4 regions of the Clostridium thermosuccinogenes genome follow, and region 4 is predicted to be linked to each of the others. Evidence: riboswitches for the same ligand, from Rfam matches in the RefSeq annotation. Region 4 holds a riboswitch; each other region holds the start of a gene.
The links. Region 4 has a riboswitch for cyclic di-AMP ahead of CDO33_RS09410 (C40 family peptidase). Riboswitches for the same ligand answer to the same signal wherever they lie in the genome.
Positions count from the first base shown of each region.

Region 1 (8,339 bases), 1.1 Mb from region 4:
CCCGACGGCGCAACCCATCTGTAAACAACGTGCCCGTCATATCCCCTGCAATGATAGTAGTATTTAACATTACCTTTTGTCAGTACTTCCGGAACATTTACGCTGTGTCCGAAGGTATCGGGTTCAAAGTCAATATTTAACCTGTCGGGTTCGATGTCCAAAAGCTCCGACAGGTACCTTTTAGTATAAAGAATGTGCCTTGAAAGGCTTTCACCATTTGGTATGTTTTTATCATTTTCAACCCAAGTGGATGCTGTTACTTCCCACCGGCCTTCTTTTACCCTCATTTTTATTTCTTCCAGCATCTCCGGATCATGGGTTTCCACGATCTTATAAACTGAGGCCTGGGATTGGGAAAATTTGAAATCCGGGTATTCGTTCATGAGATCCAGCATTGTCCTGAAAGTCTCAATTGTGATGGATACAGTCTCGTCATACGACCACATCCAGTTCATATCGATATGAGCATGAGCGGCGCACAACATTTTGTACTTCTTGGCTTCCTCAGCCATTTCCTTCAACATGCCTTCGGCTTCTAAAGCAGTTTTGGATGTGATTGTACCGTCGGCTTCATATCTTTCCTTTATGAAGCTGCAAACCGAGCTTATCAGTTGGTCGTATTTCCCTTCCTTCACCATGGATAACTTGTCTGCATACTCCAATTGGGATAGTATCCTGCCGGCCCAGTAGTTGGTGCTTCTGTCCTTGATCTCAGCCAATAATTGTGTAAGCATAAAACTACACCTCCTGTTTTTTGTGCCCTACCATTACATACATTATATATTTCTTCTTATATAGTCCTTGACTATACAATCATACTGATCGCGTATCGTAGTAATTGTTGGATGGGTGCTGGAGGCAAACGTTTTACCGTCAACATCGGATACAGGGAGCACTTTTATTGAAGTTCCCGAAATAAACATGCCTTCAATCTCATTAAGGGAATCCACACTTATGAGGGTTTCTATCACCTCAAAACCGGATTTCCTGCAGGCATCAATTATGTATTTTCTCGTAACGCCTTTCAGCACATATTCATCCGGGGCTGTAAACACCTTGTTCCCCCTGACAAAAAATACGTTTGATCTGCTGCCTTCCGTTATCTTGCCCTGTCCGCTTACCAGAAGCACTTCAAACACATTGTTTTCTTCTATTGTCTGCCTTGCCTTTTCCTTGTAAGCGTTGTTTACTACTTTTGCATTGGGGTTATTCCTCTCCCAATGCATCAAGGCAACCTTTACACCCTTCTCAATCTCTTCCTTTACAGGGTAATAACTCTTGCTGACATACATAAGGCAATTCTGCCTGCCATCTTCCTCAAATATTGTAATCTTGACGTTGCAGTTCTTCTGGTTGTTCAAGCTTGCAACCTTTCTAACCTGCAAGCTCATATCCTTCTGATGGGTTTTTAACTCCATGCCCAGCATGCTTAAAGAATTCTTCATGCGTAAATAATGGTCTTCCATAAACAGAGGCACGCCATCTATTATTCGTATGACTTCATAAACAACTCTGTCTTTTTGAACTCCAACATCATTGATTTCATCTGCTGGTTTCGTTTCATCATTTAATAAACAAATTTTTCCTGCATTGTCAGTCATCTGAATTATCCCTCATTCTTCTTTCCAAATTTCCGGAACAAATATCCAACAAGCCTATTTTACAGGATTTGATTCTTAAATGTCAATTTGTTTAGGGCAAATCAATGGATATTTATTTGCTCATTTATCAAGTTTGGATTAACTGAAAAATTCGTACACTGCAATTATTTATCTTTATCGCATGGTTTATGCATAAAAAACATGTTATCTGCACAATATAATAACCTACAGATTATGCATAGCTGTATTGAGCTTTTTTCCGATATCGGAAACAAAAAAACAGAGGAGAATGTGTGGCCGCATTCTCCTTTCGTTTTTTATATTGACCGTGAATTAATGATTTTTTATGATATGATCCTTTATGATACAGATATAATCAGCGAATATTTAACTATAAAAGCATGGCTTTATCGGTAGGCTCTGCTGATAATCCATATGTTTTGGTTAATCCTTGGAACAAGCATCCTTCGATTAGATTATCCGATATTTAGAGTAATAATTTCACTTGAGTTAATTTTATTCGGAATAATTATTTTTCACCTTAAATTAACCCAAATCGAACCCACTATTTTTTCACTTAAATTAACCTTATTCGGAGCAGATATTTTTACTTGAATTAACTGCATTCGTAACAGCTATTGCTCTATTAGATTAAAGATTAACGGGGATCAAACAGCTTCTGTACAGCAGCCGGCTGCTATCTCCATCTTAAGGACAGAATATTCACCACCAGGTCTGAAAAATGCTCTGCCGAAACCCCTTTGCCAAAACATAGATTATTGGTGTAAACATCATTAAGGGCATCCTTAATTGCATCCTGCCATTCTTTCTCTGCTATTGGCACATGCTGTCCGTATTTCCTGTAAAGCTTCATAAGTACTATGGATTTTATCAAATTTTCCATTGCACCACCCCACAAAGGGCATATATATTTCCCAGACAGGATATATATTTCCCTGATAGAAATACTTCCGTTTGCGCATAATAACATTTATGGTATATTATGTAATTAATTCAGTAATTTCACATAATGAAAATATTAACTTAATTTTACATTTATTTGTAGCATATGTCAATATTTAGTTCCACGTTTTGAGGAATCCGTTTATGCTTGTTCGCTTTTTAAATATAATTGATATGATAGCTAAATAGCATTGAGTAATAGTTGGTTTATCAAAGTGAGGTAAACAATGGATAGCAATATTCCCGGCTCAAGGATAAAAAATTTGAGACTTCAGAACAATATCACACAGATGAAGCTGGCCAAGTACCTTAATATCAGCAATACTACCCTTTCGCAATATGAACTGGGTACCCGTAGGCCGGATTATGAAATATTGAAAAACATTGCCGAATACTTCAATGTATCTACCGATTACCTTCTTGGAATAACTGACTCCATGGAGAAAGAACCTCCTGCCAAGAGGCCCGGAGAGTTTTGCTACACCTTTGATTTATCTGGGCTTCCCGAGCAAGTGATAGAACAGATATCCGAGTACATAGAGTTCATCAAGCAAAAATACAGCAAACAAGAAAAGCAGGATAAACCGGAAAAAGACGGATAATCCTGCTTTTATTCTAATACATATCCTGGGTGAACCAATAGGCACGATGAAATGCTACTTGGCATATATATCAGGTTTCAGTACTCCTATGTATGGCAGATTGCGGTATAGTTCCTTGTAATCCAGGCCATAACCTACCACAAATTCATCAGGCACCTCAAATCCCACATAATCCGGTGTTACATTCGCTCTCCTGCGGCTTGGTTTGTCCAACAGACAGCAGGTTTTTATGCTTTTCGGATTTCTCGACCTCAAGTTCTCTATCAGATAATGCAACGTAAGACCAGTATCAATTATATCCTCCACGATCAATACATCTTTTCCTTCTATGTTCTGATGAAGATCATGAATGATCCTGACCACTCCGGAAGTCTTTGTGCTGTCGCCATAGCTTGATACAGCCATAAAATCCATGCTTAACGGAACCTTTATTTCCTTGGCAAGATCACCGAAAAATAAGACAGCTCCCCGCAATATGCCCACCATAATCAGGCTGCTTCCCTGGTAGTCTGCAGTTATCTGCTTTCCCATATCCCGAACTCTGCTTCTAATTTCATCTTCTGATATCAGAATTTTAGCTATATCCTTTTCCATTAATTACTGCCTCCTGAATAAATACTGTTAATGTTTTTAGTTTAATCAAATATTTATTCTTTGTAAAGCCATATCATAATTTTCATAATGCTTCATAACAAATTTATTACGATAAATTTGTTACGCTGACTTTTTTGCACTCATTAAAGACCGCAAATTTGTGCAGGCAGTCATCAATGGCGGTTTGAAGCTCCTTGGTCCGTTTTACATCCCTTTCATACCATATATTTTTCACAACCAGCGTTTTTGCCTTGCTATCACGGATTGCCTCGACTCTACCGATAAATCTGTCGCCATAAAGCAGCGGCAGGACATAGTAGCCGTATTTGCGCTGCTCCTTAGGGGTGTATATCTCCCATTTGTAGTCAAAATCAAACAATGTTTTGATAAGTCTTCTATCCCAAAGCATATTGTCCAGCGGAGCAATCAGCTCACAACGGTCTCTTAATTCAGTCTCCTGCAGGACTGCTTCGAGTAAACTCCGGTCGGTCGAAAGGCAATATAGCTTGTCCTTAATGCCGTCCACCGTAACTTCCATAATTTTTTCCTCGGAAAGCAACTGCCTGAAAATCTCGTTTCTTTGAGCAGATTTTAACTCCCAGATGTTCAACCATGCATCGGAAGGCTTGTTCCACATAAGTCCCACCGCACCTATACGGCGCAGCACACGCCATTTTTGATGCTCGAGTTCATCGGGATACGGCTCCGGTGCGTTCAACAGCTCAGCATCAATGCAGTTCTCCGCAAGGTCGTAATACTTGGTTGTACCTTTCTTGTGGTGCACTACCAATTCTCCACGGAAATACATGGTTTCCAGCGCAGCACGGGAGAGCTTTGCATTACTCCAATACCAGTCCACCGTATCACTAAAACCGATATCCGCTGACGATACGGCACCCTTTTCCCGTATGATGTTCTTGATTTCCTCACATACGGCATTGACCTCGTCGTGGCTCCTGCCGCCGGTTTTATAAGCTTCGCGATACCGCCGGAAATAAGGCCAGTCTGTGGTTTCAATAATCGAAAGGTTTTTGTCGAAATAGTCCAGCAGCTTTCTATCCTCATACAAAAGTGAATACAGCATTTGCTTTGTGAAGCCTTCAACCCTCGATTGCAAAACCAGTTCCGGATTCTTGCCGCATACATCGATCGGGTCAAACTGAATACAGCCTGCTTGACGGACAAAATCAAGCACTCCCTGTTTGCCTGAGAATTTGTAATCACCTATTAAGCCTTGCTTCAAAAGCATGAACCTTCGTGCCTGCTTATTGGTTAATGCAACATTTTTTATCATTTTGCCCTCTTAATTTCTCGTGTTTTAATATAATAATGCTCTCCGCTCCATATATCGCTTTTCGGACAAGGTGCACAACCACATTTTGTCAATGCAACATATTAACAGTATACCATAATTAGAAATAGTTGTGTAAACTTTTGTATGCTTTGGCTTGATTTCATTTCTAGTGCGCCCTGCACTGTTAAAGAAGCACATGAAATCGGTTGTGAAAAGAAAACTGACTACACAAAAAGCACCCATCCAGCTATAATTGGGACAGGTGCTATAATACAGCCTTACACCAATGGATCAAGTTTTTTCAGTCATCAATAGTTCACATATTTAAGCGGGTTTTGAGGAACGCCATTTTTCCTTACTTCAAAATGCAGGTGAGGCCCGGTCACATTTCCCGTCGCTCCGGATAATGCGATGACTTCTCCCCTTGCCACCCTCTGGCCGGCTTTAACCTTTATCGAGCTCAAATGCCCGTAATAGGTTGTGTATCCGTTTTCATGGTCTATGATGACGAGCTTGCCGTAATTGCCCTGCCATCCGGCAAAGGTTACTTTGCCGCCGTCTGCAGCTTTGACGGAGGTGCCTGAGGAACAGCCGATGTCAATTCCCGTATGCAGTTTCCCCCATCTCTGTCCAAAACGTGAAGTAAGACTTCCTCCGCTTGGTTTAGTAAAAACTCCGTATGCAAGAGTACTCGGCCTTTCTTTTGTGCCGCTGAGCACCACTTTGTTTTGAGGCTCTTCTATAACCTTCTCTTCCACAACTTTCTCTTCCGAAACTATGCCGTTTATTTTTATAACCTCTGCCGCAACGGATTTTTTACCTTCCTTGCCTTCAACCTTCACCTTTGTCTGGCCTTTGTAAAGGTCGGCAGTCTCTACATATTCAACCTGGTAAGGAATGCTTTCCTCATAATTTTTCGTTTCAATGCTCTTTATGTTTATTACATACTTTGGTACGCTGAGAATGATCTCCTGGCCGATTTGAATTTTATCCACATCCAATCCAGGATTCATTTTCTCAATTTCAGACTGTTTAATTTTATGTGCTTCGGCAATTTCAGATACCGTATCGCCTTTTTTTACCACATATACCTTTGACTCCTCGGTGCTTTCAGACAGCAGTTCAAAAACGGTTTTTTCATCCTGAACGCTGCCTATGTTTACAGTCTTTTTGATAATATTTATGTCTTCGATAAAATCTACGCTTTCCGGATCGCTCCTACCGTTGTTTTTCATATATTCGTCCTTAATCCGGGTCAAAATGGATTCTGCTGTGCTCTTATCCTTGAGATAAGCGATATCACGGCCGTCAACATTGATGGAATAGGCCTCCGCCAGCAGCTCCAAATTGCTCTCCAGCGTTTCCTCGATAGCGCTTTCAGGAGTCAACTTGTTGCCAAAGGCAAATACTTCCTTATAATCAACCTTGGTGGGAATGATAATATTTAGGCCGGTAGCAGTCTCCGTCTTCTTTTCTATCTCCTGGATAATTTCATCAATCTGGCTTTTGTCGTTTACCATAGCTATAACCTTGCTGTTTACTTCAACTGCATAATAACGCTTTGTGAAAACGCTAAAGCCTGTCACCGAAACAGCGGTGACAAACGCTACACCGGCTAAAATCCATTTTCTGTTTTTTATGATCCACGGCTTGCTTTTACTAAGCCATGCTCTGCTTTTATCAATCCATATTCCACTTTTTTTAATCCATCCTATAAGTTCGTCCTTACTCATAAAATCTCCTTATCATCTAAAGGGATATTTCCTCATCCAAAAGGATTATTTTGTCCCCCTAAGAAGTAGTTCCTTTATTTTTCAGGGTTTTAATCCGGACGGCAAATAATAGTGTTCTAAGCTGCTCCAGATAAAAAATTTGAAAAATAAAAACGGTTTATCACCTAACCCTATGTGAAAACCGCTTCAAAAGGCACAGTCAAACCATCACTCCCTTTCAAAGCTTCCGAGGTTAGCTGACGGATTCGGACAGAAAGTTTTGCCCTACCATACCGGCAGTCAGAGACTTAAATCAGAGATATGAAGTTTGTAATATTAGCCCAAATCAAGGATTCAGGCGTAACATTAATTCAGACCTGACAATCACCTGCCGACACCTGGTATGGATTCACCCCAAAAATTGGTTCCCCCGTATTCTGCAGAAACATCGCTGCAGAAATTCAGCATATAGGTTCAATATTCAGTTTACCTATATTATTTGCTATTCCCTAATAATTATAACTACATTGCATAAATGTGTCAAATATGTAATAGGACATCGATATCGGATAATTCTTTATAAAACAAAGAAAGCGCCTTTCACCATCAGACGGAACATGAATAAATAGCGCCTATTAATATATAAACCGCAGAATTATTGCCTGGGCAATATTCTGCGGTTTGCTTTTACATCATTTATTTTTTATGTTCTTCCAGCAATGCCCTGATCTTTGTAGACGGATCCAGCAATGCGCTTAAAGAATGATCGTGATTGAGAGTATCTATAAGCAGCGCTATAAACTTTGATACATCAACCTCTACATACCAAGGCGCCTTTTTGAGCGCTTCACTTCTATAAGTCAGGTTAGTGGAAAAAACCTTGGTGATTATTCCGTTCCTGTAGAACTCATTAAATTTCTCAATGCCTTCCGTAAACAATCCGAAGGTCACCGCCATATAAATTCTATTGGCTTTTCTCTGCTTCAATTCCATCGCTATGTCCAGCATTGAATCTCCCGATGAAATAATATCATCAACGATGAGTACATCCTTGCCTTCCACCGAATCCCCCAGGAACTCATGGGCTATTATGGGATTCTTGCCGTTTACTATCCTGCTGAGATCCCTGCGCTTATAAAACAATCCGAGATCCAGCCCGAGTATGTTTGCATAATAGATATTCCTGTTTATTCCACCCTCATCGGGGCTGACCACCATCATTTTGCTTTTGCTTATCTCCAAGTCCTTTTCAGAGTTAAGCAAAGCCTTAATAATCTGGTATGCCGGCTGAATATTCTCAAATCCCTTTATCGGAATAGCATTTTGCACCCGAGGATCATGGGCATCAAAAGTGAGGATATTCTCCACTCCAAGGCGTTCCAACTCCTGAAGGGCAACAGCACAATCCAGGGATTCCCTCGATACCCTTTTATGCTGCCTTCCCTGATACAGCAAAGGCATTATCACATTTACACGCCTTGCCTTTCCACCTATTGCCGAAATAATTCTCTTTATATCCTGAAAGTGGTCGTCAGGACTCATGGAATTTTCCATTCCAAACATCTTGTACTTG
Region 1 covers NZ_CP021850.1:1,057,845-1,066,183, reverse strand. Annotated here, with positions in the region: gene CDO33_RS04710 (alpha-mannosidase) at 1-734, opposite strand, end outside; gene CDO33_RS04705 (aminotransferase class IV) at 777-1,601, opposite strand; gene CDO33_RS04695 (hypothetical protein) at 2,299-2,505, opposite strand; gene CDO33_RS04690 (helix-turn-helix domain-containing protein) at 2,792-3,166, shown strand; gene hpt (hypoxanthine phosphoribosyltransferase) at 3,221-3,760, opposite strand; gene CDO33_RS04680 (winged helix-turn-helix domain-containing protein) at 3,867-5,054, opposite strand; gene CDO33_RS04675 (peptidoglycan DD-metalloendopeptidase family protein) at 5,363-6,787, opposite strand; cyclic di-AMP (ydaO/yuaA leader) riboswitch at 6,994-7,243, opposite strand; gene CDO33_RS04670 (ribose-phosphate pyrophosphokinase) at 7,463-8,339, opposite strand, start outside.
Region 1: linked by a shared signal. The riboswitch ahead of CDO33_RS04675 (peptidoglycan DD-metalloendopeptidase family protein) and the one ahead of CDO33_RS09410 (C40 family peptidase) in region 4 are both predicted to bind cyclic di-AMP.

Region 2 (8,339 bases), 1.4 Mb from region 4:
TGGGATGCAACGAACTTAATATGGCAGATCCCGAAACAGTAAAAAGAGTAACCCATGCTGATGTTGGATTTGCCGGACCGGTGGGCCTGGGAATTGAGCTCATTGTTGATCCGGAAGTGGCAGCCATGAAAAACTTCGTTGTGGGAGCCAATGAGACGGGATACCATCTTAAAAATGTCAATATGGGCAGAGATTTTAAAGCTATGGCTGTGATTGATATCAGGAATATGGAAGAAGGGGACGGATGCCCCAAATGCGGCAGTCCGGTGAAAGTTGCCCATGGCATAGAGGTGGGACATATATTCAAGCTGGGAACAAAGTACAGCAAAGCTTTTAACTGCACATATCTGGATGAGGCCGGTAAGGAGCATCCCATGGTGATGGGAAGCTACGGAATAGGCGTAAACAGGCTCATGGCAGCCATAATAGAGCAGAACAACGATGAAAACGGCATTATCTGGCCTGTGTCAATTGCGCCTTATCATGTAGTAATCATTCCTGTAAATGCTACCATCGAAGAGCAGATGAAAACAGCTGAACGGATTTACTCTGAGCTTCAGTCGGCAGGAGTGGAAGTGATACTGGATGACAGGAATGAGAGAGCAGGGGTTAAATTCAAGGATGCGGATCTTATCGGTATTCCAATCAGGATCACCGTCGGAAAGAAGGCAGAAAAAGGCATTGTGGAGTACAAGCTCAGAAAATCTTCGGAAGTAAAAGAGCTCAAAATAGAGGATGCCATCGCTCAAGCGAGGCAGGAGGTAATGAGTGCGCTGAATTAAATTACAAACTTTATGAGAAATGGATATGTAAGGGAAATATATTAATGAGGGAAATATAATAACGATGAAGCTCCGGAAAAAGAATGTCCGGAGCTTTTTTATGGATTTGAAATATGTTCTTTGAATCTTTTGGAACAGCAATCACCATTTCAATTAGCGAAATTAAAGCAATTTATATAAAAACGGCTCGTTTTTGGCAAATCCTTTCTATTGTATCGGCAACACATCCTTTTTTTCATAAAATAAAAAACTTTTACCTTTAGAAGCATCCATGTAAATATTTCGATATTTTCTGTTAATAATAATAGAAGCATACTTTTTAAAAAATAAATAACAGAAGTGATGTTTTGGAGGGATTTTATGAAAAAAAAGCTAGTATATTTGATCGTACTTGTGCTTGCTTGTACGTCGCTTTTGAATATTGGTGGGCCTGATGTACAAAAGGTGACAGCAGCTCCATCATTTCAAAAAGTTAATTTTACGGATGCGGTAGTTACTGCTAATTCTTTGAACGTAAGGCAGGGCCCGTCTACAAAGTATCCTGTAGTATGTGTGCTTAAAAAAGGGCAGAAAGTAAAGGTATTCGGTAAAATAGACAGCTGGTATGCGGTATATGATGTGAGCAGCGGATGTGTTGGAGCGGTGTCTGCACAATACATAAAGACATCCGGATCAACTACTGCCAAGACACCAACAACCAAAACTCCGACAACCAAGACTCCTACGACTAAGACTCCGACTACGCAGACTCCTGCACCTCAGACGCCTACTACCCAGACTCCACAGACAAGTGATAAGACTCCTTCTACCACTCCTCCGGAAGGAATATCCCAGGATGAGCAGAAGTTGCTGGATCTGGTTAATGAAGCCAGGGCAGATGCCGGGGTAGGTCCTCTTGCTTTTGATATGGAGCTGGTGAAGGTTGCTAGGTTGAAAGCTCAGGATATGGTAAACAACAACTACTTTGCTCATCAATCACCGACATATGGTTCACCTTTTGACATGATGAGAAAGTTTGATATTGAGTTCAAAACAGCCGGTGAAAACATAGCCGGAAATCAGACGGTAGAGGCGGCATTTAAAGCATGGATGAATTCCGAAGGCCACAGGAAGAATATACTGAACGGAAGCTTTAATTATACGGGCATAGGCATAGTGGACAGCCCGACTTACGGAAAGGTGCTTGTACAGCAGTTCATAGGAAAGTAAAGTAAAGAGGAGCCGGTGGTAATCTGAAATACACCTCCAAATATTAGTATATGTCTAACATTTGAGGTGCACTTCAATCCACCGGCTCTTTTTTTATTAACCGCGATGAAGAAAAGCTTTTATCAATGCTGTTCTTTCAGATTGATATTAAATATGGGTTCCACTTCGAACTTCATACCTTTGAGATAGTTTAACATTCCGGCATCCTTGAAGTCAAAAACCAGTTTATATGCCCACAGCATCTGGCGTTTGGCCTTCAGAGGGCGGTTGAAAGCGTTGGTTCCATATTTTCCGTCCCCAACTATCGGATGGCCGATATGGGCAAGGTGAGCCCTTATCTGATGGGTTTTCCCTGTTATGAGTTCCACTTCCAGGCGGCTTATATCCTTATCCATATCATAGGATAGAACCCGGTATTTTGTAATAATTTCCGAAGCTCCTTTAACCGGCTCATCGCTGATAAAAACCCTGCTTTTCCTCTCATCCTTGATAAGAAAGCTCCTGAGCTCGGCTGATTGCTTCTTAACCTTGCCCACTACCAGACATTGATAGAATTTGCGCACTTCCTTGTTTTTGATCTTGTCCAGCATTATCCTTAAGGATTCGGCGTTTTTGGCTATTATGACCAGACCTCCCGTATTTCTGTCCAGCCTGTGGCAGAGGCACGGGGTAAAGGAGTTGGTGTCATTGGGATTATATTCTCCCTTGTGCTCAAGATATTCAAGAATGAAGTCTATAAGGGTGTTGTTTGACTGCTCCCTGTCGGGGTGCACCGGTATCCCCTGATCCTTATTTACTATCATTATATTGCTGTCCTCATATACTACTGAAAAACCCCTGGCAAAAGGTGTGCTGCCGGCTTGGGGCACTCCGTCGAGAATTTCATCCACTATGTATATTTCCAGCCGGTCACCCTGGGAGACGACATAATCATCTTTGACCCGCACTCCGTTGACCTTTATGTCCTTCTTTCTGAAGGCTTTGTACATAGCGCCTGACGGCATATTTCTGAAGGTATCCCGAAGGTATTTATCTATACGTTTGCCTGCATTTTCTTTTGTGACTATTATTTCCCTCATATATACTCCTTTTATTATTAATACTTTGCAGTTCTGCATCTTTAGAGATTATTGGCTGTATATTCGATATTTGAAGCAAAAACTCCTTTAATTGTATATATGTCCGTAGCTTTTGTATTTAGTCTGCCCTCGTGAGGGAGGTGATAATGCATTAAATTATGGAAGGGAGCGATAAAGAGATGGATTATAGGTATCAGTTTGATGGAAGATTTATGCAAACTCACGTTTGTTTTCTTTTCCCTAGTTCAAAACTTCCTCAAGATATCCATGTTTTGCCACTATCTTATGTAAACTAATTATGTTATAATATACAACCGTAATTCAAGAAGCCAATTTACAAATATATACTGCCGAATTCCCTTATTAGGGAAACGGGGGATACAACACAAGGGGGTTAATTCCGGAACAGCCGGAAAGGGTGCTCTTCTACCTAACCCGACAACTAACCTCGTAAGCAAAGAGAGGAGAAAACTAATGCAATACAGAAGATATGTTTTTGGTTCTGTTTTGGCAGCAGCCATTACATCTGTTTTTTATTTTGCCAGTCTCACTACGTCACCTGTTGATAACATAACGGAATCTAATAAGGCTGTGGAGAGCAGCGCAGCGGATGCCGGGACGGAAACCGGGCAGCCTTTGCAGTTGTTTTCTGCGGATGCGGGTGATAGCGCTGCAAACAGCATAACAGGCGATACTGCAAACAGTGCTGCAGACGATACAACAAAAAGTACTGCAGACAGCATTACAAACAACACTGCAGAAAGTGCCACAAAAAGAGCATCAGATATTATTACAGATAGCACAGAGGGTGCCGGCAGTGTTTCTATCATGGCGGAAAACGGGACCCGCTCTGATGCGCATAGCCAGAATCCGAAAAAGGCAGAGGACCAGGCAGGTTCTGCATCCAAATCCATGAAGCAGGCAAATAGCAATTCCTCTATGGTATCCCGAGGAACGGCAAGAGCTTCCGACGTATACCTCATGAAAGGGGATGAAAATTCCAAGGTTATCAAGCTTCAAAAGGATTTGAAAACCCTTGGGTATTTTACCGTAACACCTACCGGCTACTATGGAGACATCACCTATGAAGCGGTAAAAAAGCTGCAAGCTGCGCATAATCTGAAACAGGACGGTATAGTGCATACCAGCACCCTGAAGCTTATTGAAAAGCTGGTAAAGGAAAAAGAGGAAGCGGATAAAGCTGCAGCAAAACAGGCCCAAAGCGATAAGGCTTCAAAACCGGCAGAAGTGGCTAAACCATCCGAAACCGCAAACAGCGGGAAAAAAGCCGAAGATTACATGATGCCATGGTTTGGCGGTGTAGAGAGCTTCTTTGCTCGTGGAGAGACAGCTACGGTATATGATATTAAATCGGGTAAAAGCTTTAAAATAAAAAGGACCTACGGTACCAATCATGCAGATTGTGAGACTCTGACGGCGGAAGATACAAAAATCATGAAGCAGATATACGGCGGCCAGTGGAGCTGGGAAAGAAGGCCGGTAATAGTGACGGTGAATGGGAAAAAGATTGCCGCATCCATGGCCGGAATGCCTCATGCAGGGGTGGACAGTGAACCGGCAAATGCATATGTCAGCAAAAGAAGCGGAGATTATGGAGCTGGTACCAACCTTGATACAGTAAAAGGCAACGGCATGGACGGCCACTTTGATATTCACTTTTTAAACAGCAAGACTCATGGTACGGGTAAAGTGAATGCAGATCACCAGAATGCTGTAAAGGAAGCTGCAAAATGGGCAGCAAGTAATTATTAAACCATATAGGAAAGCAATTGCCGCACAGGCTGCGGTTAAAATATCATAACGGCAAGGGAAAGGGAGATTCATCAATACTAAACCAAAGTATTCATGGGTCTCCCTTTTTTTATGCATAGGATGCTGTTTCCATGTAACATGATTGGGTTCGTTTATTGTTGATCTATCAGATTTCGGGATGATGAGAAAAATCACAGCAGTACTTTCAAAAAAGCTTACAGGCAAGTTGGATTTATATGGACTAAAAATATTATTGAATAAAGAAGTGAATAAAGAACAACCTGTATAGTATTCGACAGCAGGGATTTAGGCTTTGTGAAGCATAACATTATATGGTATACTTACTATAAAATTAGAAAATTGACTATGGAGGTGGAATCATGTCAATTAAGACAGTTAATACCAATAAAGCTCCGGCGGCCATAGGCCCTTATTCTCAGGCAATAATTTCAGGGAACACCGTATTTACATCCGGACAGATACCCATAGACCCCGCTACCGGTGAGGTGGTCAACGGAGGGATAGAAGCCCAGACAAGGAGGGTGCTGGAAAACCTGAAAGCTGTGTTGGAGGCGGCGGGTACCAGCATGTCCAATGTGATAAAAACCACAGTTTTTATCAATGATATGGGAAACTTTGCTGTTGTAAACAGTATATATGGTGAGTATTTTTCTGCTCCCTATCCTGCCAGGTCCTGTGTCGAAGTATCAAAGCTGCCAAAGGGCGTTGAAATCGAGATTGAAGCGGTTGCGGTTATAGACTGATGCAGTATTGATATGTAACCTGCAATTTCATGGCATATGTCATGGGGTATGGACATGATTAAAGAAAGTGAAAAGTGACCTTATCAGCGCCTGTGAATGCCTGTGGCTACTGCAGGTTATCATGCCGATGAAGCAGGAAGCTTGCGGTTTTGGCCTTGGTAGACGACTACATAATTTTGATGCAATTGATGAATATTATTTGTGACAGACACCGTTAAACGGTAAAACCTTGATATTCAATGAAGAGATGCATTATATCTGGTTTACAAGGAGAAGAATATGGGTTTTTACGAGCAAATAAGCAAATATTACGATTATATTTTTCCTGTAGGACAGTCACAGCTGAATTTTATCAAGAAGGCGGCCGGGACTCCCCCCGCGAGGGTTCTTGATGTGGCATGCGGTTCCGGAGGCTATACCGCAGAGCTGTCGAAAAGCGGATATGAGCTTACAGCGGTGGACATTGATGCGGAAATGGTGAACAGGGCAAAGCAAAAGCTGCAGTCGGAGAAGCTTTCAGCCGATGTATTGAGATGCGACATGAAAGAGCTGGAAGAGAAGCTGTCCCCTGGGTTTGACTGCATATTCTGCATAGGGAACTCCATTGTACACCTGGAAAGCTGCGATGCGATTCTGAAGGTTCTCAAGCAGATGAATAAGCTCCTGTCAGATAAAGGGGCCCTGGTGCTGCAGATTATCAATTATGACAGGATTATAAAGTATAACGTTGATGAGCTGCCTCCCATCATCAATGAGGATATTGGCTTGGAGTTCCTGAGGAAATATGAATTTACGGATGACCGGAAATATATAAATTTTAACACCACCTTGACTATAAGGAATGGAAGGGAACCTTTAAAGTATAAAAACTCCGTTAAGCTTTTGCCTCTCATGAGCGGGACCATGCGTGAGCTTTTAAATAAGGCGGGTTTTGAAAAAGTTGAGTTTTTCGGGGATTTTAATTATTCTCTCTATGATGAAGATTCTTTCATGTTGGTAGTCAAGGCTGGAAAATAGGCTGTACGAAATCTCACGGCAGGCGGCAATTTTTGCCGCCTGCGATTTTACTCCGATTGCCTGAAAAAGCATAGCGCTGCTGATTCTGTGTTAATGCGTCTGCAGCGTCTGCTGACAGTTATGACACCTCATTCCTAAGAGCCGATGTGGTACCAACATCATGCAGCCGTATTCTACCAGTAACTCCATAGTACATTTCACAGGTACAACAGCCAACTTTACATCTTGTTCCAATGCTTTTTGCTTTTAGCAGTTTATTTATTTTCTATCCTCGGTATGCCAAATCCTGTATTCTTTCTATGGTATCCTCTGCTGTCATATCGGAATTATCTATAATGTCAAATTGATGCTGATCAAAAACCAAAACATCGTAAAAATGCTTTATCCATTTTTCCGGTGTAATGCTGGTATGGCAAGTTCTTGTCTGACACCGTTCTACGGCAACCTGATATTGGGGTTTAAGAAGAATTAACTTGTATTTAAGATTTCGGGATTCAAATATTTCTACAAACTTTTTATAATCTTCTGGCAAAATAACATGGGACAAGACAATGTTTTTACAGAATAATGATAGGATATCAATTTCGCATATGATTTCCTCAGTCAATTCGTTCCATTCATACTGTTTGGTTCCTTTTTTATGTCGGAGCGATTGTATAGCACAATCGCCGTCAACGGTAAGCCAACCCTTATCGGCAAAAAGCTCTGCAATGGTAGTCTTACCGCTGCCACAGGTGCCATTGAGAACAATGATATTGCCTCCGTTACAAGTGTGAGTGACTGCCACTTCTGCTCCACAGAGTTTACAAGTGGGCAGTATGGGCGAAATACTTATGTTCTGCTTCCTCAAGCTTTCATTATATATTTTTACATTATCTTTTGTAATATTTCCACAATTCGGGCAATCAATCATAATTATCACTCACTTCGAAAATCGGTTAGCCATCAAGTTCACATCAATAGTATAATAAATAATAAAACATTGACGGATACTTATTGTATATCATCGCATATTATGGAATATATTTCAATATGAAGTTTAAAGATGTTATTATCCTCCATTTGTACTGAAAGGTGTGGCCTAAATGCTAATAAGCGCTTTCTGCATATGTTCATAACAGGTTTTAAATTGTTGATTAGCACCTGCTGTTCCCCATATATTACCATAAAAGAACTGTAAAATAAGAGCTTTGTTTTAATATGAGGATTCACCGCAGATAAGAGCTGTTTTTGGCAGTTCTTATTTTTTTGCCGCATGTGGTTATACTAATAAAATAATGCCGGTTTTAAGTAAACAAGCCGGAAAACAAAAGCGTTTGCCGGGATACATCGATTAAGATCAGTCGGTATACAGGCATGAGTAACTTCAACAAGCCTGTCATTGAAATAACCTACAACAAGCGGGAGTTATCATATGATTATCAGACTTGGCTATGTAGCAATGACTCTAAACCTGCATGACTGCTCACCGTCCAGCACGGTGACGGTAACAGCATTTAAAAAGCTGGATGAGGAAGCCGGAAAATTCAGGTTAAAAAAGCTTACGCTGAAAAACCTGGAGAATACCAGGCGAATATTGCTTTACAACCAGGCTATGAATATAAAATTATACAGGTTCACATCCAAGCTGGTCCCCCTTGCAACGCACCCGCTGATTGAGGGCTGGGACTATGCGGAGGATTTTCGTGAAGAGTTCAGGAAAATAGGTGATTTGG
Region 2 covers NZ_CP021850.1:774,423-782,761, forward strand. Annotated here, with positions in the region: gene CDO33_RS03500 (proline--tRNA ligase) at 1-782, shown strand, start outside; gene CDO33_RS03505 (CAP domain-containing protein) at 1,143-1,991, shown strand; gene CDO33_RS03510 (RluA family pseudouridine synthase) at 2,114-3,070, opposite strand; cyclic di-AMP (ydaO/yuaA leader) riboswitch at 3,409-3,542, shown strand; gene CDO33_RS03515 (peptidoglycan-binding domain-containing protein) at 3,545-4,843, shown strand; gene CDO33_RS03520 (RidA family protein) at 5,224-5,607, shown strand; gene CDO33_RS03525 (class I SAM-dependent methyltransferase) at 5,887-6,624, shown strand; gene CDO33_RS03530 (dephospho-CoA kinase) at 6,890-7,537, opposite strand; gene uvsE (UV DNA damage repair endonuclease UvsE) at 8,039-8,339, shown strand, end outside.
Region 2: linked by a shared signal. The riboswitch ahead of CDO33_RS03515 (peptidoglycan-binding domain-containing protein) and the one ahead of CDO33_RS09410 (C40 family peptidase) in region 4 are both predicted to bind cyclic di-AMP.

Region 3 (8,339 bases), 2.2 Mb from region 4:
CCGTCTCCTCAATAACTTTTGTCTCATATCTGGGGCTATTATCCACATTTATGGATGCCACCTTGTCGATATCGAAATAGTCTCTGTAATCAATGCCTTCCGGCATTCCTTCCCTTTGCCATCTCTCAATGGTAGAGCCCCATGGAGAATCAGCAATCGGAACCCTGTCGGCCTCCTTATGCTGAAACATTCTGGTAAACCGTTCATGCGTCGTCATCTTATACATGGATGCACCTCCAGTGATATTATTCCATCCGTTTTTTGTTGCCTTTAGCTTAAAATAACTGCCTATATAGTGATTGTATACTTTTTTGTTTAATAATGATTTGCACGGATTTATGTTCCAGGGGTACGTTTTTATGTTTTGCCATAGGTTATGAAGGATAGACTGGTATTGCTCCAAAGTTCAAGACTAAAATATTCTGAGCCTTTCGTTATCATGGTCTTTAAGGTTTTGGATAAATCTTTTTTGCATCCTTCCAAACGCATTAGATGATTAAAAATTTTACAACACAACTGACCACTGCAATTATCATTCCCTATTCAAGCTTGATTACCCATATTGTATTTAAAATATTACAGCTTTGTACGAAAAGCTTATGTTCATATGGCTTAAGTAGTCCTCAATGAATTGCTTGTCTAATTTCCCGAATCATTTCATAATTTTCAAAAAGCCAGTTATCTGCACAATGCATGTAGTATATAATATAAATTGCATATCAAGCCATGTCGATAAATTAAACTGCATTGATTGGACGATGGCTACTTGCTTATATAAATTAGTTTGAATTCTGCTAATTGAAATGGATTATTGCTTTTGCAAAAGGATTCAAAGCATATAACCATCAGGCAAACTATTGACTGAATTGGTTACTAAATTATATGGATTTGATCGCAGCAGTAAAATAAAATTCGGGGGAGGAAATTCCATGCCGTTATCCATAGTGGTTAATGAGGAAAACTATTCAAAGTATACTCATTTTATCCCCTACATAAGATATTGCGCCGAAGATAAATATTACAGCCCCTGGGAGCTCAACAGAAGAAAAATCAGCGACTATGAGCTTATTTTTATAACCGAAGGGGAGGGCCTGTTTGTGATTGGGGACAGGACATATGAAGTGTCCCCCAATGATTTGATTTTCCTCAAACCGGAAGTGTTCCATTCGGGGAAATCCCTCACTACCCCTTTCAAATTCCTGTGCATGCATTTTGATTTATATGTGTCCAAACCTGCAGATGACTTGCAGATGCTTAAGCAAGCCTACTACGAAACCATACCTTTAAAGCCCGTAAAATATCATAAAGCGGTTGTGGAGTTTCCTGAGCATATTGCCATAAGCAATTCAAGCCATGTGCATATGCTGTTTCGCAGGATTATCAATGAAACGGAGAGGCAGCTGGCAGGATTCAATTCCGTCATCAAATCCATCTTTACCGACCTTCTTATCAACCTTTACAGGCAGAAATGCAGCCAGCTTCCCGAAAATATCAGGTCCAACGAGGTTTTGCTGGCGGTGGATTACATAAAGAGCAATTACATGAACCGCATCACTTTAACAGACCTGTCAAACCATGTCCATTTGCAGCCAACTTATTTAAGCGGGCTTTTTAAAAAACAGACCGGGCATTCCGTTACAGAATTTATTAATCTTCACAGGATATCCGTTTCAAAGAAACTGCTTCTTGAGACCAACAGAAAAATTCATGATATAGCAAACGATGTAGGATTTTATGACTTACATCACTTTTCCAGAGTATTTAAAAAATATGAAGGGCTGACTCCCGTACAGTACAGGCAAATCCGATTGTGATAATGAATGGGCAGCCTTATACCGTAAATATAACGATAATATGTAACAAGGGAGGCCGGCTCCGCGATTTAAGCGTCTTTACGGCTCTCCCTGTTTCATACTCTACCTGTTTGCAAGTCTAGTATGTGTATACCATCCTGCCTATTCTTGCTGCTATAGGTCTCGACCATATCCACTTATTCGTTGTGCTGTCATCGAAATAGAATATGGCGCCGTTGCTTGGATCACTTCCATACAAAGCCGCATAAGCTGCTTTCTTGGATTCATCCGTTGCCGGCCTGTTAATCCACCCGTTCTCTACCGGGCTGAACTGATAGTAGTTCCCAATCTTCTGATATATTACGCTTTTTATAGTATTCGGCCATTCATCACTCTGCACCCTGTTTATAACAACAGCACCAACAGCAACCTGAGCTTCATACGGCTGGCTTTCTGCCTCCGCTCTTATAAGCCTTGCCAGAAGGTCTACGTCGCTTTCACTGTAGGAAACCACAGCTTTTGCGCCATTTCCTCCGGATGTTGAAGTTCCTGAGGAAGTCCCTGCAGAAGTTGATGATGTTCCGGGTATAATAAGGGTTTGTCCCGGATAAATCATATCATCCCACTTATTATTGGCTTTCCTTAAGGAATCAAGAGATATCCCGTGTTTTTTTGCTATTAGATATAAGCTATCCCCGCTTTTTACGGTATACGTCGCAGCAGGCACATTTAACACCTGTCCCGGATATATCACTGTTCCTTTTATATTATTACTGCTCTGGATTGCAGAGACCGAAGTATTGAAGAGCTTGCTTATGGTATAAAGCGAATCACCCTTCACTACTTTGTAGGATGCAGCATTAGCCACACCCGGTGCTATCACCAACAGTCCGAAGCACACAAATGCCGCAGAAAATAAAGTTTTTAATCTGCCTTTCTTAAACATTACATTTTTTCCCCCTTTCGCCTCCGGAGTTAGTTGACGGGTTCGGGATGAGGTACCCTACCATCCCTGACCTTGGAAGCGGCATAAATGCTAAGCAATGATGCATGCCTAATAAAGCAGAAATCTATTATATACTGCCGCTTGCATCCCATATCAGGAACGGATTCACCCCAGGTAAAATATCCTCCGTACTCCATTGTGGAGATTCGGCTGTTTTCCATGCCATTCTAACAGGATTTATGCATCATTTCCATACAAAATTATTGGTAACGCAGGAATATCAATGCTTTGACGGAATAACCCGGAACAGTAAAACTTTTTTTGAGTTCTTTTATCACACCAATATCCTTATTGGCCTCCCCTGCATAGTATGTAATATGTCAACTAACAGGGGGTGATAAATGTGAATAGCTTAAAAATAGGAGACATTGTTGCAAGGAAATCTTATAACGCAGATATATCTTTTGTAATTGACAGAATAGAAATTGGTTCCAATGGGAAACCCGTATATATTTTGCGGGGCCTTCTCCATAGAATCCAGGCAGACACTGATGATGAAAATGATCTCATAAAGCAAACCTATAGAAGCGCCATTGAAAGCATGAAAAGAAATGTAATAATGGCAACGCGGCATGTACCACAGTATAGGCGATCCAATCCCCTCTTAAGATACAGCCCCTTCCGGGCAAGAGCCGGTAAAATTCTGCATATAGATTCCAGCAGGGAATTTATAGATATGTGCATGCAGAATTACAAAAAGGCAGGTCTTCATGCAACAAGCATCCACGCGGAAGAGAGCAGACAGCCGGAACTTATAAGAGGCGCCCTGGAGAGATACCGTCCCGATATTCTTGTCGTTACCGGCCACGACGGTATAAAAAAAGGATCTGTGGATCTTAATTCCATAAACAGTTACAGGAACTCAAAATATTATATACAATCCGTTAAAGAAGCCAGAAAATATGAGCCCAATGATGATAAACTATGCATATTCGCAGGTGCATGCCAGTCCTATTATGAAGGTATTATGAACGCAGGAGCCAATTTTGCCAGTTCACCGGGAAGGATATTGATCAACGCTTTAGATCCGGCAATTGTAGCAGAAAAAGTAGCCCTCACCAGTTCAAGAACCTTCGTCACTCCCGAACAGATATCAAGAATAACTGTATCCGGTGCCGATGGCATATGGGGCAAAAAAACAAGAGGCCATCTAAAGCTGTGATGAATGTAAAACTTACGGAAACTTAAAGGAAAATCAGGGATATAAATCCACAAAACAGCTGTTTTGTGGATTTATATCCCTGTGGATAATGTGTATAAGTCTGTGAATAATTCATTTTAGTTAATTTTACCTTGTGGGTAATTTGTTATATTTTTGTTGATGAATTTGTCCATCCTCCTCCGACCTGTTTGCATCTCTCCTTTCTCAGGTAACCATTTTAAGTAAACCAGCATATATTGAATTAGAAGCCGGTAATCTGCTGGACGCCCGTTCAAATCTTCTATAGAAAGACTCCCAACGACGACCAAAGGAATTGTTAACCGGCTTATGGCAGTTATTCATACTTAAGCTTGAAATATTGCATATTATGAATCCACACATTTGGGAAACGAGGTGATTTCCTTGATTATTCATGTAGTAAGACCCGGTGAAAGTATATACACCATTTCAAGGCAGTATGGCGTGCCGGCGTCCAAAATTATCGCTGACAATGAGTTAAGATTTCCAAACCGGCTTGTTGTGGGACAAACACTTGTAATTTTGGAAGGAGAGCGCAGGCATACGGTTGCTCCGGGGCAATCCTTATACACGATAGCCCGGCTGTATGGCACAAGCGTAAATGCTCTTCTGGCAGCAAATCCCGGGATAACGGATCCTGCTTCCATATCTGTGGGCCAGGTAATAATAATACCGCCCAGAACCATCAATTTCGGAAACATCGAGGTTAACGGATATGCTTTTCCCAACATCAATATGGATGTACTCAGGAGGACCCTTCCCTATCTGACATATTTGAGCATATTCAGCTACGAAGTAAATGCCGACGGCTCTTTAAGAACCATCGATGATGATGCCCTGATACAGGCAGCCTATGCGGCTAATGTTGCTCCAATGATGGTAATAACAAACATAGAAGAAGGTGGCGGCTTCAGCAGCGATATCGCCCACTCGATTTTAACGAATAATGAAGCCCAGGACGCCCTTATAAACAACGTCACAAGAATTTTAGGTGAGAAGGATTACTACGGACTGGCTATAGATTTTGAATATATCTATCCCTATGACAGGGAAAGCTACAATAACTTCCTGAGAAGAATAACCTCAGCTTTAAGACCTCTTGGTTATGTCATAGCAACTGCTTTAGCTCCTAAAATCGCGGCTACCCAGCAGGGCATACTTTATGAAGCCCATGATTACCCAGTACATGGAGCTCTTGTAAACCATGTCATAATAATGACTTATGAATGGGGTTACACATATAGTCCTCCTATGGCTGTTGCCCCAATAAATGAAATAAGGAGAGTTCTAAACTATGCTGTAACCGCGATCCCCCGGAATAAAATCTTCATGGGCATACCGAATTACGGATACAACTGGACACTGCCTTTTACTCCCGGAACCGCAGCCAGGACCATATCCAATACAGGTGCTGTTGACCTCGCAGCAAATGTGGGCGCCGTAATACAGTATGACACCATATCCCAGGCACCTTTCTTCAACTATTATGATGAGAACGGCAGAAGACATGAGGTATGGTTTGAAGATGCAAGGAGCATTCTGGCAAAGCTTACACTGGCAAATGAATTCAGAGTAGGAGGTATAAGCTACTGGACCATTGGCAGCTTCTTCCCGCAAAACTGGCTCGTCCTAAGCTCGGTTTACAATATAGTCAAGTTATTTTAAATGTATAGCCCTTCCGCCATATGATATAATAATTGCAGCAGTGAAATTATGTCTGCAATTATTATATTATTAAATAAGTGTGCTATTTTGAATTAAGCTTTAATGCTTATGAAATCTGAATCCTTGAACATAAGGTTGATATGCGCCATACGGAGGAGAATTGAATGGGAAGGGCTATATTGCTGGTGGATATGAATGCCTTTTTTATAAGCTGTGAAATGTCCAGGAATCCTGCTCTAAAGGGCAAGCCGGCAGCAGTTGCAGGTGACCCTAAAAACCGCACCGGCATAATCCTCACAGCCAATTACGAAGCGCGGAAATATAAAATTAAAACTACCATGCTGGTGCATGAAGCAAAAAAACTCTGTCCAGATCTTATTCTCATCCCTCCCGACCATGAATTTTATGAGCAAAAATCCCGGGAAGTGATGAATATTCTCAGGAGATACTCTCCGGTCATTGAGCAAAACAGCATAGATGAAGCATGGCTGGATATCACCGGCTGTGAAGTCCTTTTTGGAACACCTGTTGAGATCGCTCAGAAGATTATGAAGGATATCATGAACGAGCTCGACCTATGGTGCTCCATAGGAATTTCAGAAAATAAGTTTCTCGCAAAAATGGCATCGGAAATGAAAAAGCCTTTGGGAATAACCGAAGTATGGCAGAAGGATGTTAAAGAGAAGATCTGGCCATTGCCTGTAAGGGAAATGTATGGCATAGGCCGTCAAACAGAGAAAAAACTTTCAAACCTGGCTATTTACACAATAGGCGATCTGGCCTGCTGTGACAGAAAGCTCCTGACGAAAAATTTGGGCAAATGGGGTGAAGAACTGCAAAAGCTGGCCAATGGGATAGATTTGTCACCGGTGACCGAGCATCCCCATCATGACAGCAAGTCCATAAGCCGCTCAACAACCCTGCCCAGGGATATAACAGACATAGATGAGGCCAAAACTGTCTTGCTCAGGCTTTCCGAGGAAGTAGGCGCGGAAGCAAGGGCATATGGATATAAAGGCAGGACAGTTTCCATAACTATAAAATATAAGGATTTTCATTCCATCACCCGACAGAAGTCCATCAATCCGACTTATCTCACAAGGGATATATACAGGACGGGCATAAGCCTTCTTGAGGAAAACTGGGACAAACACCGTCCCGTACGGCTGCTGGGTATCGGCCTGGATAACTTTAATGACAGCGACGATATGGAAAGACAGATATCACTGTTCGATATAATGGAGGAAGCGGATAGCAGCACCTCCGGGAGCCGTGTTCGGGAAGAAAACCTGGAAAAAGCTATAGACAGCATCCGGGCAAAATACGGTAAGGACATCGTAAAAAGGGCAAAAGTCATCGGCAATAACTTAATAAGCAGTAGCAGCGCGGAAAAGAAGGACCCGTTTAGCATATAAAATATAAACATAAAACGTAGATTTTGTTGATACACATCCTGTGGATAGTGTGCATAAGTCTGTGAATAAGTAATATTAGTTAGTTTTGACTGTGGATAAGGATGTTATCTTTTTATCCACAGTCTATTCTTATGTAAATAATATTAATATTTCTTATATAAAATATCACAAACCTGCTTTTCTCCTGCTTTGATGCCGGTATACATAATGGTGATAAGTGTGCATTAATTTCTACATTTTATACACATCTAAGACAAGCCCTACATGGTTATTCACAGACTTATACACATTATCCACAGTTTTTATATCCACAAAGACTGTGAATACCTTATTTTTTGCGGATAGCTGTGGATAACTTTAAATTTTTGCTCAATTTTAGTCCTGTGTAATATTAATTATGCTTTGGCATGTTACGATTAAAACGGATTTTCTGATTGTTACTAAAATAGGCCCCTTACCGTTTCAATTCCGATATATTGGAATTAAAACTTCTTCCAGCGTATAATAAGAATTAATCCACAGGTGGGACACCTTTTGCTTTTCTATAAAGGACAGGAAATTATTTATAAGGGTCGTTTGTGCTTAAAAATTCTGAAAAATTAAATGATTGTGCCGGCATTTTCGTCAGTACAATCCCTCACGCTTGCAAAGCACAATCAATTATAAAAATAACATTCTTTTTTCGTTTTAGCAAATAAAATCTAAACCTGTAAAATCTTAATCACTTCATGAAGCCTTGCTGATGGGACAACTTCTGCCCTCTGTCTCAGAAGTCCATACAGCCTTAAAGCTTTTCCATCGGTAAAATCCCTGGCCTCCGGCGGATCATCCTCTATGATAATAAGCCTGTTGGCATACTGAGCTGCTTCCAGGTTTCTTATGTTCTGCTTTCCAAAAGGCATGTTGCATAAAATGGTGATCTGGGCATCTTTTATCTTATCCACATTTAAGGCAAAAGCTTCATCCGATATTTCGCTGAAAGGCTCACAGGCTATATAGTCTATGCCGAAGATTTCTGCACACATAAGGTCGCTGTCTCCATGGGCAAGAACCCCTGTGGAAATCTTGTAGCCCTTTTCAAATAGCTCCCTTATAACTCCGGAAGCCGAGCCCCCTCCCCCCAGCACATGCACCGATGTTCCACGGACATCATCCCGGCCGTTGTATAGGTAAAAATCCAACTGTCCTGTGACTTTATCCCTGTAAACAATCGCATTCACACCGTACGCTTTGGACATATTCTGTGAAGTCAACACCTCTTCCGGGATACCTTGAGCTAT
Region 3 covers NZ_CP021850.1:4,618,238-4,626,576, reverse strand. Annotated here, with positions in the region: gene CDO33_RS20175 (uroporphyrinogen decarboxylase family protein) at 1-226, opposite strand, end outside; gene CDO33_RS20170 (AraC family transcriptional regulator) at 930-1,814, shown strand; gene CDO33_RS20165 (LysM peptidoglycan-binding domain-containing protein) at 1,933-2,739, opposite strand; cyclic di-AMP (ydaO/yuaA leader) riboswitch at 2,743-2,961, opposite strand; gene CDO33_RS20155 (sporulation peptidase YabG) at 3,143-3,961, shown strand; gene CDO33_RS20150 (glycoside hydrolase family 18 protein) at 4,364-5,644, shown strand; gene CDO33_RS20145 (DNA polymerase IV) at 5,809-7,059, shown strand; gene CDO33_RS20140 (ABC transporter ATP-binding protein) at 7,761-8,339, opposite strand, start outside.
Region 3: linked by a shared signal. The riboswitch ahead of CDO33_RS20165 (LysM peptidoglycan-binding domain-containing protein) and the one ahead of CDO33_RS09410 (C40 family peptidase) in region 4 are both predicted to bind cyclic di-AMP.

Region 4 (8,339 bases):
GACAAGTGCATTTATGTGACAGGCGCCAGTCAAAGTCTGCATTTCCAGCAGTGGTTTAAAGTTATCGAGCTTATGGGATACCCGTGGGCTAAAAACCTGATTCATGTGCCTTTCGGTATAGTGAGCCTGGGTGGTGAGAAACTGGCAACCCGAAAAGGAAAAGTAGTGCTGCTGGAAGACATACTGAATGAAGCCATCAAAAAAACACGGGAAATAATCGAGGAAAAAAGCCCGAATATGGAAAACAAAGATGAAACTGCCCGGGAAATAGGCGTTGGCGCAGTAATATTCAGTGACTTGAGCAACAACCGCATAAAGGACGTTTCTTTTACTTGGGACGAAGCGCTTAATTTTGACGGAGAGACCGGACCATATGTGCAGTATACCCATGCCAGAACCTGCAGCGTGCTTAACAAAGCGGGCATGGAGCCTTCTTCCGAGTTTAATGCGGAACTGCTCAGTACAAAGGAAGAATATCAGTTGGTAAAAACCCTGTATCAGTTCCCGGAAAAGGTAATTCAGGCAATGAACGACCTGGAACCTTCGGTGATAACCCGGTATCTCGTGGATGTAGCCCAGGATTTCAACCGTTTTTATCATGAGCATTCCATTCTGGTGGAGGATCAGGAACTCAGAAAAGCACGCCTTGCATTGGTGGCAGCAACAAGGATAACACTGTCCAATGGTTTGAAGCTGATTGGATTGAGCGCTCCGGAAAGAGTATGACCAATAAAGCCAAACAGCCGGTATCCGAAAAAACGGATATCGGCTGTCTAGTTTCTGATGCATATGTTTTTACAGGCTTCTGCTGCAAATATTACTAAAACAACTGATGCATGTACTTTTGCAACTTCTTCTGAAATATTGCTGAATACCTCTGATGCATATTACTCTTCGAACTTCTGCTGCAAATCTTCTTAAAAACTGCTGCTGTATGCATTTCTGCTAATCCTTGCTGCATGTACTGTTTCGAACTTGTACTGCAAATATTCCTGCAAATCTGCTGCATTATTTTGTGGGTAAGAACTTTGTATATTGCTGTACGATATATATCTACCCAGGTTAAGAGATTATAAACAAAAAAATTAATAGGAAATTAATACTAAAAACTGAGGTTTACAACTGTTGACAAGCAGTATAAACTATGATATTTAAGTCATATGATTATGAGGAGGTAAAGGACATGATATATATCGGCACATCGGGCTACTCATACAAAGACTGGATAGGACCCTTTTACCCTGAAGGAATAAAGGATTCATACATGCTGGAGTATTATTCGCAGCATTTTAATTTCACTGAGGTGAATTCGACTTATTATCACATGCCCAGGCTTCAATTGTTTGAAAGCCTTAATAAAAAAACCCCCGATGGCTTCAAATTTGCGGTAAAGCTCTTCGGAGGATTCACCCATGAACGGAGTGCCGGAGCTTTGGAAGCACAGCAGTTTAATTATGCCCTTTTACCTCTTATTGAGAGCGGAAAACTCACTTGCCTGCTGGCCCAGTTTCCGTATTCCTTCCACTATAACGAGAAAAATATGGAACACCTCAAAAGGCTTAAAGAGTGGTTTGAGAACATCGAAGTGGTAATAGAGTTCAGAAACCGGGAATGGATAAGATCGGAGACAATGCAGTTTCTCAAAAAGGAAGGACTGGGATATGTTTGTGTAGATGAACCGGATATAAAAGGCCTTATAAAGAATGTCACGGCAGTAACCTCCAGGATTTCCTACTTGCGCATGCATGGGAGGAATGCTCAGAAATGGTATGGGAGCGAGGGTTCCGACAGGTATAACTATTTGTATAGCAAGGATGAACTGATGGAGTGGGTTCCAAGGATAAAAGAGATGGAGAAGATGTCCTCCATAACATTGGTTGCTTTCAACAACCACCCTATCGGGAAAGCCATTATAAACGCCCGGGAGCTTACTGATATGCTCCTGATTTGAAATCAACCACGTAAATATACCCTGGCAGCTACCATAATATACCATTTATTGTTTGATATCGATTCTTTCCATTTGGCTTGGAGTTCCTTTTTCGAAAAAGCTTGCACAACGAGTTAATTTAAAATAATTCTTGGAAATATTTCTTATCTAAAGTTTGACAATTTTTTTTCTTAAAGGTATAATGTTTGTGGAAGAAAAATCAAAAAGTGGCTGAATCCCTGTTAATGGGTTACGGAGGAACCAGATTTTTGGGGTGAATCCAGACTATAGGTTATACACCAAGTGGGAAACAACGGATGAACAGCGATGCCATAGGAGGAACGGCTAATATAATATATGGCATATCGCTGAAAATTATGCTTAATCATATTTGATTCATTTTCCTGATATGATCGCATTTTCCGTGTATAATGTTTCTCGCTTATGGGAAATTTCCGGTCTGGTAGGGGTGTGTCCTATACCCGAGCCCGACAGCTAACTTCGGAAGCCAATAGGAGGACAGATGATGATGACCGGTTTGAAGAAATTGCTTGTCAGTGTATCTGTGTTTGTACTGACTCTTTGTTTGTGGACAGTTAGTACTTACGCAGAGGAGGCCAGCGGAAACACAGGAACTATCACGGGAAGTGTGGTCAATCTTAGGGAGGAGCCGAGTACTTCTGCGAAAGTATTGGACAAGCTTCCAAAAGGAACCGAAGTGAATGTGCTTTCCAGTTCGGACGTTTGGTATAAGGTATCATATGACGGCAAGACGGGATGGGTGCATGGCGACTATTTGCATGTCGTGGAAAAAACGATAGGAATAGGCACCGTCACCGTAGATGTACTGAATGTAAGAAGCAAGCCGGATGTAACATCGGATGTGCTATCCCAGATTCACAAAGGAACTAAGGTTGCGGTATTAACCCAGTCCGGAGACTGGTATAAAATTAAAACTACCGATGGTACCGCAGCATGGGTTGCCAGTGAGTATTTGACATTGGACACTTCCGCCGCATCCAGAGGCGGAGATGCTGAAAGAGATGTCAAAATATTGGATGTGAGCACTTCCACTGGACAAAAAATAGTGGAGTATGCCAAAAAATTTATGGGTGTGAAATATGTTTACGGAGGAACAAGCCCCAATGGGTTTGACTGCTCAGGTTTTGTGCAGTATGTGTTTAAGCACTTTGGCATAAAATTGAACCGTACAGCTGCAGATCAAGCAAAACATGGAACTAAAGTGAGCAAATCTGAGCTGGAAATAGGCGATCTGGTATTTTTTGGTTCCAGCAGCTACATAAATCATGTAGGCATCTACATAGGAAATGGGAAATTCATACATGCTGAATCTGAACGCAGTGGTGTAACCATTACGAACCTTTCCGAAAGCTATTATGCCAGAAGTTATGTGACAGCAAGAAGGATACTGTAATCATATTGGACTTAGGCGCTTCTTTTTTGGAAGCGCTTTTTGTTATAGAGGTGGTATGTGAAAAGGCCATTGTCTTTGCTTTCAGTTGCACTTATTGCTGGAATTGTAGTGGCTTATTTAAGCAATTCTTTCCTAATCGCCGCAGCATCAATAGCAGTTCTGTCCTTCATCTTCATACTGGCCAGTTCCCGGCATGCCACAGCAGCAAACGTTATGATTGGTGCCTTGATTTTTTACTCGCTCGGCGCTTTTGAATACCTGTACATCAATAATTCCAATGAAGAAAAATTCAAGGAATTTTCCGGCTGTCAGGTTACCATTTCCGGATACATAATTACCGAGCCTGATATAAGGGATTCAAGGGTCAGCTATATAATAAAAACTGTAAGCATTAAAACCGATCATAAGGAAAAGAAAGTATCCGGCAAGGTGCTCCTCAATACATTGAACAGCCCGGAAAACAAGCTGCTGGATTATGGGAGGCAAATAGAAGTAAGCGGCCGCCTCAATATGCCAAAAGGAAAGAGGAACCCCGGAGGTTTTGACTATAGAAAATACCTGGCTCAGTCGGGCGTTTCGGCAACTATCTATGCCACCGGCAATAATATTAAAGAAGGTAGTGGAAAGCACATTTCCAGGTTTGCCATGGTGGGAATGGCACTTAGAAACCGCATTATCGGCACAATTGAAAAGAGCCTGCCTCCGCAGCAGGCCGGGCTGCTTAACGGTATGCTGATTGGATACAGGGGAGGCCTGGACAAAACGGTGCAGGGAGCTTTCAGCGATGCAGGGCTGACCCATATCATGGCAGTTTCCGGAGCTAATGTAGCCTTTATCGTCATGCCTTTGCTGTTTGTTTTTAAAAGGCTTGGGATGAGGCAGAGGATGGCAAACAGCATAGTGATAGCTGTGCTGGTGATATTTGTTTATGTGACAGGCTTTTCACCGTCGGTGCTGAGAGCCGTTATAATGGCGGTTACAGTGCTGGTAGGTCAGATATTGAGAAGGGATTCGGATATATTCACCGGCATATCCCTGGCAGCTATACTGCTTCTCCTTTATAATCCTAATACCTTGTTTGACATCGGATTCCAGCTTTCTTTCGGTGCTACCCTTTCCCTCGTACTGTTCAACAAGGGGATAAAGGCTAAAATCGACCGTCTGCATTTGCCCAACTTCATATCCGATGTGCTGTCTGCAACTTTGGCGGCTCAAATTGGCGTACTTCCAATAACCGTATATTACTTTAATAAAATATCACTAATATCGCTGCTGACAAATATACTGGTAGTTCCTATTACCGAGATAATAACAATCCTTGGATTTGCCATGGCTGCGCTGGGGCAGATAAACATCGTATGCTCGAAGCTGCTAGGTTATGTCAATACGGTTTTTCTCTCCTTCATATTATATGTCTGCCAATTATCCACCCAGCTGCCCTTTGCCACTATAAGAGTGGTTACTCCGCCTCTTCCCCTTATAGTGCTGTATTATCTTTTCCTTCTTTATATTTTCAAGTTCAGGGAGTGGTTTAAACTTAATCTTAAGTTTAAGCACTATCTGGCCGCTTTCGGCTGCATTCTTGCCGTCTGCCTGATCTTTATTTCTTTGCCCGGAAAGCTGGAGGTGGTATTTACTGATGTGGGGCAGGGGGATTCGGCTTTTATAAAAACAAGCGGTGGAGCTACGGTACTGATTGACGGAGGCGGGAGCAGCAGCAAACCGGGCAGCAACGAAAGCAATATCGGAGAAACCACAATTATACCGTTTTTATTGGATTACGGGGTGACAAAGCTGGATGCGGTGGTGGCTTCCCATGGGCATGATGACCATATACAGGGTTTGATTCCTGTGTTGAAGGAGTTTAACGTGGACAATCTAATAATACCTGATTGCCCTGACAAAAAAGAGCTGGGTTTGCTGATTTCAATTTCAAAAGCCAGGGGAATAAATGTGGAAGCATGTGATAAGGGAGATGAGATATGGCTTGATAAAAATACCTATTTCAGCACGCTGCACCCGGATAAAAATATCTCAATAACCGAATCGGCTTTAAATAATCTATCTTTAGTGCTAAAATTGAATTATGGCAATACCAGCATACTTTTTACCGGAGATATAGAAAAGGAAGCAGAAGAGCTGCTGGTGGAAAGCAAAGCGGACGTGACGGCCGACGTTTTGAAAGTGGCCCATCACGGTTCCAATACTTCAACAACTGAAGAGTTTCTGGAAGCAGTAAAACCCAAGGCAGCGGTTATAAGCGTTGGAAAGAACAATTTCGGGCATCCTTCGGAGCGTGTTCTGGAAGAGCTTGAAAATAACGGTGTCAAGATATTCAGGACCGACGAAAGAGGAGCCATAATCCTGAAATCTGACGGTAAGAGTATAGATATAAAAGGTTTTATAAAGGTGAAAGAATGAGAGCCAAGGAAGAAAAAAACAGCATTGAAGAACTGAAAGCGGATATAAAAAACAATAAAATAAGAAAAGCATATATATTTTATGGCCCTGAAGAATATCTAAAAAAGTATTATCTGGGCAGCATAGAAAATTTGCTGCTTTCCAAGGAAATGGAACAGCTTAATAAAATCGTTATTGAAGGTAAGTGTGAGCAGTCTAAAATTATCGAGGCTTGTGAGACCATGCCTGTCTTTTCTGAAAGGAAAATAGTGCTGGTCAAAAACTCAGGCCTTTTCAAAGCAAGCAAAAAACAGGATGCCGGAAGTACCAAAACAAAAGGAAAAGGCTCAGCAAAAAATCCCGATGAGGATCTTGGATTATATATAGAGAATATGCCGGCCTATACCTGCCTGATTTTTTATGAGGAAGAAATCGACAAGAGGGTAAAACTGGTAGATGCGGTGAAAAAAAATGGTCTCATAGTGGAGTTTCCCCTGCAAAAGCCCGTCGATCTCGCCAAATGGGTTATAAAAGTGCTGAAATCGTATCATAAAGAGATTGATATGATGACAGCTTCGCAGCTTGTAGACAATAGTGAGCAGGGAATGACAGAGCTCCTGAATGAAATAAACAAGCTGGTCTCATATCTTGGCGACCGGGTTCAAGTGAGCAGCAAAGACATTGAAGAAATCTGCTCAAAATCCGTAAAGGGGAGGATTTTTGATCTCACCGATGCTATAGCTGAAAAAAATACGGTTAAGGCTATTAAACTTCTGAATGATATGCTGATACTAAAAGAGCCTTTGCCCAAAATTCTTATTATGATAACCCGGCAGCTCAGGCAGATTATGGAAATGAAGCTTCTTACCGCCTCCGGACTTACCAAAAGTCAAGCTGCTTCAAAGATCGGTCTTACACCTTATGCTTCAGGAAAAATCTTTAAGCAGGCGGAAGGATTCACCATTGAGAGGTTGAAGGAAGTTATCAACGACAGCCTGGAGATGGATCTTGCTATCAAAACAGGCAAAATCAACGACAGGATAGCAGTGGAACTATTTATAACAAAATTTTGTGAAAACCTTTAAAATAAGATTTTCCAAGTCCCTCTTGCTGCCTATAGGGTAAAAGAAGGTTATAAGAATACCCTCATGTCGGTTAAATTTGAGACCATAATGATCATATAAGATAAACTACTGGATAAAACCAGGATAAACTATACAGGATAGATTACAGGATAAACTACAATGAATAAAGGAAAACCGGAATAAATAAAAAGGCTGTCTCTTTTGAGACAGTACCTTTTATTTACTCGCAGCATTTAAAGCTTTCATCAGTTTAGATTTTCTTCTCGCAGCGGTGTTCTTATGTAACACATTTTTTGCAGCTGCTTTATCTATCAACTTTATAGCATGTTTCAATGCTTCGCTAGCCGATGGATCATTGTTGGCTATAGCTTCTTTTGTCTTTCTGATGGATGTCTTCAAAGCCGACTTCCTGATTGCATTCTTTAAAGTCTTGGCTTTAGCTACTTTTACTCTTTTTATAGCAGACTTAATGTTAGGCAAATTTTTCACCTCCTGCGATTTAAAGTGGATATTAACATATAACCATACACCGAAAAATAACAAGCTATACTGCTATAGCTGTTAATAAATCGGAGATGAACCGCATAGTTAATTAACATCAAACATTTTACCATTAATATAATTAAAATGCAAGGGATATGCATAATTTATGTAATGTTTAAATCGAATAATGGCATCAATCATAATTAATCTTAATTTTGAAATAAATAGCAATTACATTGATTTAAAGACAACATATGATGTATAATACTTGCAATACTGCCATGGATTTTGCCTGCAATTGTTATATTTGCTTATTAAGAATGATTACATGTAAGGGATAGGTTAGTATGAGAATTGATTTTTACTATTGGGGCATGCAATGTCCTATTATTTATGAGATGCAAAATTTAATAAATGAATATAACAGTAAATTTGATATCTATCTGCATGACATATCCAATGATTTTTCTATGGCAGAGAAGCAGAAAATGTTTTTTCCGTTCCTGACGGTTATAGAAGGTAGAACCAGGTACAGAGGACCTATAAAAAGAAGTATATTAGAGAATTTACTTAATGGACGCGCAATAGTTGAAAAACCATATATTATTCCGTTGGCAACCAAAATATATAAAGGTGAGATTATTCCATTAACATATAATAATATCTCTTTAGTGTCTTCGGGCTGTACTTTGACGCAATGCAAAGAAGCATGCAATAAAAAAGGAGCGTTTCTTGCTGAATATTGTGAGGATATTTTTGGCTTTATTAATGTGAAAGACAATAGAGTTTTAGGCGGAGCAGAGTATGTTCCATCAATTAATGTACCATATAAAATTCCAAAAGATATAGACACAGCATTTTTAACATGTCTCTATCATTCATCCACAGAATATGATTATAAGTCTGCTCCTTTAAATGCATTGGAGAAATATTTAAAAACAAAAGGCTACCTTAAGATTATAGCTATTACAGATGAGGTAGGCACTTTTCCCAATGGGAATTTGGA
Region 4 covers NZ_CP021850.1:2,130,031-2,138,369, reverse strand. Annotated here, with positions in the region: gene argS (arginine--tRNA ligase) at 1-726, shown strand, start outside; gene CDO33_RS09415 (DUF72 domain-containing protein) at 1,184-1,951, shown strand; cyclic di-AMP (ydaO/yuaA leader) riboswitch at 2,150-2,455, shown strand; gene CDO33_RS09410 (C40 family peptidase) at 2,454-3,365, shown strand; gene CDO33_RS09405 (DNA internalization-related competence protein ComEC/Rec2) at 3,423-5,786, shown strand; gene holA (DNA polymerase III subunit delta) at 5,783-6,850, shown strand; gene rpsT (30S ribosomal protein S20) at 7,067-7,330, opposite strand; gene CDO33_RS09390 (hypothetical protein) at 7,681-8,339, shown strand, end outside.